2 regions of the Zhaonella formicivorans genome follow, and region 1 is predicted to be linked to the other one. Evidence: riboswitches for the same ligand, from Rfam matches in the RefSeq annotation. Region 1 holds a riboswitch; the other holds the start of a gene.

Region 1 (3,411 bases):
TTTTGAGCCTTTAACCCCGATAGCCTTGAGATTCTTTGAGCCCATCACGCTGCCCAGTCCTCCCGCAGAGTGGGAATTTCCTGTCATAATGTTGGACATGCGCACCAGGTTTTCTCCCGCTTGCCCGATTGCCGCTACCTGGGCAGAAGAACCGAGTTCGGCGCAGATTTCAGCAGTAGTCCTGTAAATGCCGTTACCCCACAAATGGCTTGCATCTTTAATTTCTACTTTTTCATCCTCAATACTAATCCAAACCGGCCTGGCCGCTTTACCTTGCACAATTATGGCATCCCAACCGGCAAATTTTAATTCCGCTGCAAAATGCCCGCCCATATGGCCAGTGCCGACCAGCTCTTTTTTATGTAAGGGCCACAATGATGTAATGGCAGTGCGGCCATTTGCAGGTGCTCCTGTTCCGGCTAACGGTCCACAGCTGAAAATAATTCTGTTTTCCGGGTCCCAAGCTTTAGTTCCCGCCGGTACTTCATCCCACATTACTTTATATCCTATACCCGTTCCCCCACCTAAAAAATCCTTGTATTTTTCAATGGTATTTTCCGCGGTAATTTTACCGGTACCTAAATCTACACGTAAAACCTTGCCGGCCCATCCTCCGTAAGTAGCCATTACTTATCTCCTCCTTCAACAATACTAAAAACTAGAAGCCATGTCGCTATTTAGTTGCATGGCACTGGTTGCAGCTATCATTAACAGCCGCGATACTTGCCTGGCGCACAGCCACTTCTTTTGTCAGATCACGCCAGGAAATATATTTTAATGCTCCCGACGGGCAAGCATCGACACACATGGGATTCCCATCACAAAGATTGCACTTTGTCGCCTTCTTGGTTTCTGGATCCACTGCGGTCATTTCCCAAGGACAGGCCCGGGTACAAATGCCACAACCTACGCATTTGCTGCTATTGATTTCCCTGGCCCCTGTTACAGGATCAGCTTCGATGGCACCATTTGGGCAGGACATGGCACAGGGAACCGGATGGGCGCATTGTTTACATGTTTCTTGGATTATACGGGAATTACCGTATTTGCCTTCTTTGCGCCAGTATCCATATTGGACTCCTTTAGGACCAAAGTTTAAGTTGCGGTATATTTTTATTCTGGCGATGAAGGGATGGGATTTTCCTTCCTTAAATTCCGTACAAGCCAGCTCGCACCGACGGCAGCCAACGCATCTGGATGGTTCGGCTAAAATTACACCTTTGGATTTAACCAAAAGCGGCACTTTACCCTCTGTAGCTGCATAAGCGCCCAGGGCGCCAAACAGGGTCATTCCCGCTACTCCGGCTGCGGAAAAAATTCCGCCTTTTAAAAATTTACGCCTGCTGATGGCTTTGCCAAGTAAATTGGAGACGTTCCCCTCGCTGTCAGCAATTACTCTTTTCTCTTGTTCAGACATCCTTAAACCTCCTTCAATTCTCTCTTAGGCCAGTAATTTTCATATCCACCACTACCCCCTCACCCTTAAAGCACCCCTATCTCCCCCCTAACTGTTTGGCAGAAATTTACGGTATAAAAAAAGCCCTCAAAGTGAGTTATAATCTGCACTTTTGGGCTTTGTCTCGAGAACTGGAAGCCTCCAAGTTTAGAAGGAAAAATATTTTTCTTCTTCTCCTTTCCCTTGGGAGGCATACCCGTTTCCCAGTATACCCTAGCGGCTGCATACCATAGTTTCCCTTTAGGTAACACAGCTCGGAGAGATACGCTTATTTAATTTTCTAATTTCGCTGTACGCAGTCAAATTGTAGATCAAGTGTATTTTTTATTAGACATTTTACTTGTATTTCCTTCCACAAATTCCAAATTGCAGGTTTTTTCAATACTCTTTATAGCATTTCGCAACACTTTACATGTTTTTGTAAGGATTCTGCCATACTTTTTAAATCTATTGTTGTTTTCACAAATAATAAAAAAAGATAAGCCAGCGTACAAACCGTACCTGACTTATCTTTAAAGATGCTTTTGTGGCAAGTTGCGGGGACCTCAATGCTTATCCTTCTCCAGAGCTTCTACCACGGCTTTATACAGCTCTCGCTTTGGCAACTTGTACTTTTGAGCAACCTCCTTAATTGCTGCCTTACGGTCTTTTCCAGTTCCTTCTAACTTAAAAACCTCTTGTAAAAGTGCATCCAAACTGACTTCAATGCCTTTTTCCCCGTTTTCTTTCCCCTTAATTATCAACGTAAACTCGCCTTTGGGTGCATGAGTCCCATAGTACTCTACCAGACTTCCCAGTTTCCCCCGCTGTATTTCTTCATGTATCTTGCTGATTTCCCTGACCAGTGCCACATCCCTGTCTCCCAGAAAATCATATAAGTCCCGCAAAGTGCTTAAAAGCCGGTGGGGAGCCTCGTAAAGAATTATGGTACGGCTTTCGTTTTGCAGCCCTTCCAAAACGGCCTTTTTGGCCTTGGCACCCCGGGGTAAAAAACCTTCAAAAACAAAGCGGTCCGTAGGGAGCCCAGAAACCACCAGAGCAGCTAAAGACGCTGAGGGGCCGGGAACCGGGATTACTCTCAGCCCCGCCTGCACCGCTTTCAGCACCAGCTCATGGCCGGGGTCCGAAATGCCAGGCATGCCGGCATCGGAAATCAGGGCCAGCTTTGTCCCGGCCAACATCTTTTCGAGCAGATCCTCTCCCTTTGCTTTTTCATTATGCTGATGGTAACTGGTCAAAGGGGTGTGTATATCGTAATGGGCTAAAAGCTTACGGCTGTGCCTGGTGTCTTCAGCGGCGATGAGGTCAACCTCCCGCAGTACCCGGAGCGCCCGTAAAGTAATGTCTTCCAGGTTTCCGATGGGAGTTGCCACTAAATATAAACATCCAGCTTCATTTGCTATGTGGTTCATTTGACACCATCCTGCATATTGCAGCCGGCAAATATCTGCTGCATTTCCAAGGAATAACAACCTGTTTCCCGGTAAACGAACAAAGGCGGAAGCAAACTTAAATTCCTGGCAGAGCCTTTGGTCGCTTCCAGCAAAAACATTGTTGCCGCACGCTGTCTATTGGGGTGAACCGGCTTTAACCTGGTCGGGGTTAATTTATATTTGGCCAGTAACCCGAAAAGCTCCGGCAGCCGCTCCGGGCGATGAACAATTGCCAAATGCCCTTTGGGCTTTAATAACCGTGCCCCCACTTTAACTATATCTTCTAATTCGCATTTAAGTTCATGCCTGGCAATCGCTTGGCTTTCCCCCGCGCTTATTTTGCCTGATGTCTTTTTATAATAAGGGGGATTGGAAAGCACCAAATCCCATAGCCCGTTAAACTCCCTGCCAAGCTCCCTAAAATCAGCCTGACAAACCGATATTTTATCAGTCTTGTTGTTTAAGGCAACGCTCCTCCTGGCCAAGTCGGCCAGGTGCGCTTGGATTTCAACACCGGTGATT
Region 2 (3,411 bases), 1.3 Mb from region 1:
AGCCTCCCTTGATACTGGTCAAATAAGAGATCACTCCTGCAGTAATCAGTCCCTCCCCAATGCCAATTAAGCTATGCCACCCCAGCATGGCAGGTAAGACCAACTTTAAGGCTATCGTATTGGAAAAGGCCAATTCCAAAGCAGTTGCTGCCGCTGCAGCCATGGTGGAAAACCAAGCTGCCAGAAATATTTTTACCGGTCTGTTGGCAATTACCCTGTTTAACAGCCGATAAACCCAATATCCCGAAAGGGGTGCCAGTACAGCCATATTGAAAATGTTTGCTCCTAGGACGGTAACGCCGCCATCATTGAAGAATAATGCCTGCAGACCAACTATGGTTGCCATGATAATGCAAGCAGGCCATGGCCCCATAGTCAGAGCCAGAAGGGCACCCCCCAGCAGGTGGCCTGAAGTCCCCCCTGCTACCGGGAAATTTACCATTTGAGCAGCAAAAACAAAAGCCCCCATGGCTCCCATGACGGGAATCTGCCTGTCCTCAAGCTCTCTGTTGGCCTGAGTTAGGCCATAGGACAGAGCCCCTGCCGACAGAGCAGCCGTACTTAACCACGTTTTGGCATCCAAGAATCCGTCTGGTATATGCATTGTCATCCTCCTTTAATTATAGATCAGGCTACACACTTTTCATGCATGAAGTGTCGTTTGCAGTATTTCCCCAACAAGACAAATAGCCAAGCAAGCCTAAACCCCTGCCAGGGTTTCTAGACCTACTTGGCCTATTATCCAAAAAATAACAAGCAACAGCAGCGCCTTCATGGCGCATTTACATATCATGTATAGTCTATTTTATTCTAGCTATCAACAAAAATTCCTGCTGTCAAATTTCAAATTATTGAATTTCAATTTTAAATTTAATTTTATTTTAGCTGTCCTTCTTCCCTGCATCGGGGAAAAACAACGGCTCACCGTATTTGTCCACACCAAAATTTTTGATCATTTCCTGAGTTTCAGGAGAAATCATAAATTCCACGTAAACTCTAGCACCTTCCGCATTGACTTTGGGAAATTTCTCCTGATTAACCTGCATGACGTGATAGATGTTTAAGAGGGATTTTTCACCCTCGAACAGGATTTTTAGCTTGAGATTCTTTTTTAAAGCCAGGTATGTCCCTCTGTCTGAAAGCGTATAGCCCTGCTTGTCATTGGCAATAGCCAGGGTTTCACCCATGCCGGTGCCCGATTCCTGGTACCAGCCGCCTTCATTTTTGACGTTAGCTTTTTGCCACAAGCTTAATTCCTTCTTATGGGTTCCAGAATCGTCGCCTCTGGAAATAAAGAGGCTTTGACTTGCTGCTATCTTTTGCATCGCTTCCATAGCTGTCTGGGCATGGCTGATTCCTGCAGGGTCATTCTCCGGGCCCACAATGACAAAATCGTTATGCATCACCAGCCGGTAGTTGGTGACTACACCTTCCTCCAGCAGTTTCTTTTCCGCTTCGGGAGCATGTACCAGCAGGACATCGGCATCTCCCCGTTCCCCCATGGCTAAAGCCTTACCAGTGCCGGTTGGAATCGTTTTTACCACGTAGCCGGTCTTTTCTTCAAAGACCGGGTTCAGAACATCCAGCAAGCCGCTATCTACAGTACTGGTAGTAGTTGCTAGGATTATTTCTTTCATACCCTGGTTTTCTGCTGCCTTGTTTTCCGGTTGTTGGCTTTCCCTGGCGCAGCCGGCCATTATAGCAAATAAAAGTAGACTTAAGAAAAACGTTAAAATAACTTTTTTACCTTTCACAACTGTTCGAGCCCTCCTATTTTTACTGCTAAAATGTGCTTAAAAGGGAGAAGTTATTATATTGACACAGATCACCTCCAACCGGGCCCCGTTAAAAAAGCCAGGCGGGTAGAAAGAGCCTGGCTTTTAAATAACACAAGGAACCCCTTTCCACATTGGGAGGCATAGCAGTTTCCCGCTATACCCTATGGACTTTACTCCATGGCCGAAGCTTTAGGCGGTAAAGTTCGGAGCATAAAAATAAAATATGGAGTTGTTACATAAAATTTATTCTACGTACAAAAACTGATACCTGCTGTTCTTAAAAATTATTCGGCTAGGGCAGAATACATATTTCAACAAAAAATGGACATATCAGTAAAAGTATTGTTATACTGGTAATACGTGTACGTAATCATGAAAGGAGATGAATTAATGCCACCAGTACAAATTGCGGAAGGAATCCACTGGGTAGGTGCGGTAGACTGGAACATTCGCTTTTTTCACGGCCCTGCCTACAGCACCCACCGGGGCACAACTTACAACGCTTACTTAATTATTGACGAAAAAATCGCTTTGGTTGACACTGTTTTTAGGCCCTTTACCAAAGAACTGATTGCCAACATCTCAGCTCTCGTTGACCCAGGTAAAATAGAAGATATAGTTGTCAACCATATCGAGCCGGACCATTCCGGGGCTTTGCCGGAAATCATCAAGCTTTGTCCTGACGCTAAAATTTACTGCACTCAAAAAGCTAAAGAGGGTCTAATCAAACACTATGGCTTGGAGTGTGATTTCCAGGTAGTCAAAACCGGCGATGAACTAAACTTAGGAAAAAGAAGCATTAAATTTTTGGAAGCACCGATGCTGCACTGGCCGGACAGCATGTTTTCTTACATTGAAAAGGAACAGCTGCTTATGCCTAATGACGCTTTTGGCCAGCATCTGGCTTCTTCCTTTTTGTTTGACGACCAGGTGGACGAGCATGAGGTCATGGATGAGGCAGCCAAGTACTATGCCAATATCCTTTACCCATTCAGCCCGCTGGTACTCAAGAAACTGGAGGAAGTTCAAAAGCTGGGCTTGAAAATCAAAATCATTGCCCCCAGCCATGGAATAATCTGGCGGAAAAACCCGGAAAAAATCATTCAGGCTTACCTGAAATGGGCTAAAGGAGAGGCGGATAATAAGGCCGTAATAGTCTACGATACCATGTGGGAAAGCACCGAAAAGATGGCTAAGGCCATTTTGAACGGAATTGTGGCAGAAGGAGCAGAGGCTAAATTATATAAGCTCTCAGTTACCGACAGGAACGATATCATCAAAGAGGTCCTGAATTGTAAAGCCATTGTAGTCGGTTCTTCCACCATCAACAATGATATTTTACCGGTAATGGCTCCATTTCTGGATGATCTGAAAGGATTAAAGCCAAAGAATAAGATTGGCGCGGCTTTCGGCTCCTTCGGCTGGGGAGGCGGCGCCGTGAAAACTATTGAGGAAAAACTGTCCTCGGCAGGTGTTAACCTGATCATGGAAGGTTTGCAAGTAAGGTGGGTACCCACAGAAGAAGAAATCAGCCGGTGCTATGAATACGGCAGGCAAATCGGCCAAAAAATCAAAGAACATAAGTAAAGCGGGTAGTCATAACCCGCTTTAGACCGTCGAAAAACTATTATTA

The links. A riboswitch is a leader RNA that binds a small molecule or an ion and turns the genes downstream of it on or off. The one in region 1 is predicted to bind molybdenum cofactor.
Region 2: linked by a shared signal. The riboswitch ahead of EYS13_RS07160 (ABC transporter substrate-binding protein) and the one ahead of EYS13_RS13435 (4Fe-4S dicluster domain-containing protein) in region 1 are both predicted to bind molybdenum cofactor.

The regions. Positions count from the first base shown of each region.
Region 1 is NZ_CP085524.1:2,739,119-2,742,529, reverse strand. Features, by position in the region: gene EYS13_RS13440 (aldehyde ferredoxin oxidoreductase) at 1-627, opposite strand, end outside; gene EYS13_RS13435 (4Fe-4S dicluster domain-containing protein) at 674-1,417, opposite strand; molybdenum cofactor riboswitch at 1,614-1,728, opposite strand; gene rsmI (16S rRNA (cytidine(1402)-2'-O)-methyltransferase) at 2,002-2,868, opposite strand; gene EYS13_RS13425 (tRNA1(Val) (adenine(37)-N6)-methyltransferase) at 2,865-3,411, opposite strand, start outside.
Region 2 is NZ_CP085524.1:1,430,471-1,433,881, forward strand. Features, by position in the region: gene EYS13_RS07155 (energy-coupling factor ABC transporter permease) at 1-604, opposite strand, end outside; gene EYS13_RS07160 (ABC transporter substrate-binding protein) at 882-1,697, opposite strand; molybdenum cofactor riboswitch at 1,882-1,999, opposite strand; gene EYS13_RS07165 (FprA family A-type flavoprotein) at 2,169-3,365, shown strand.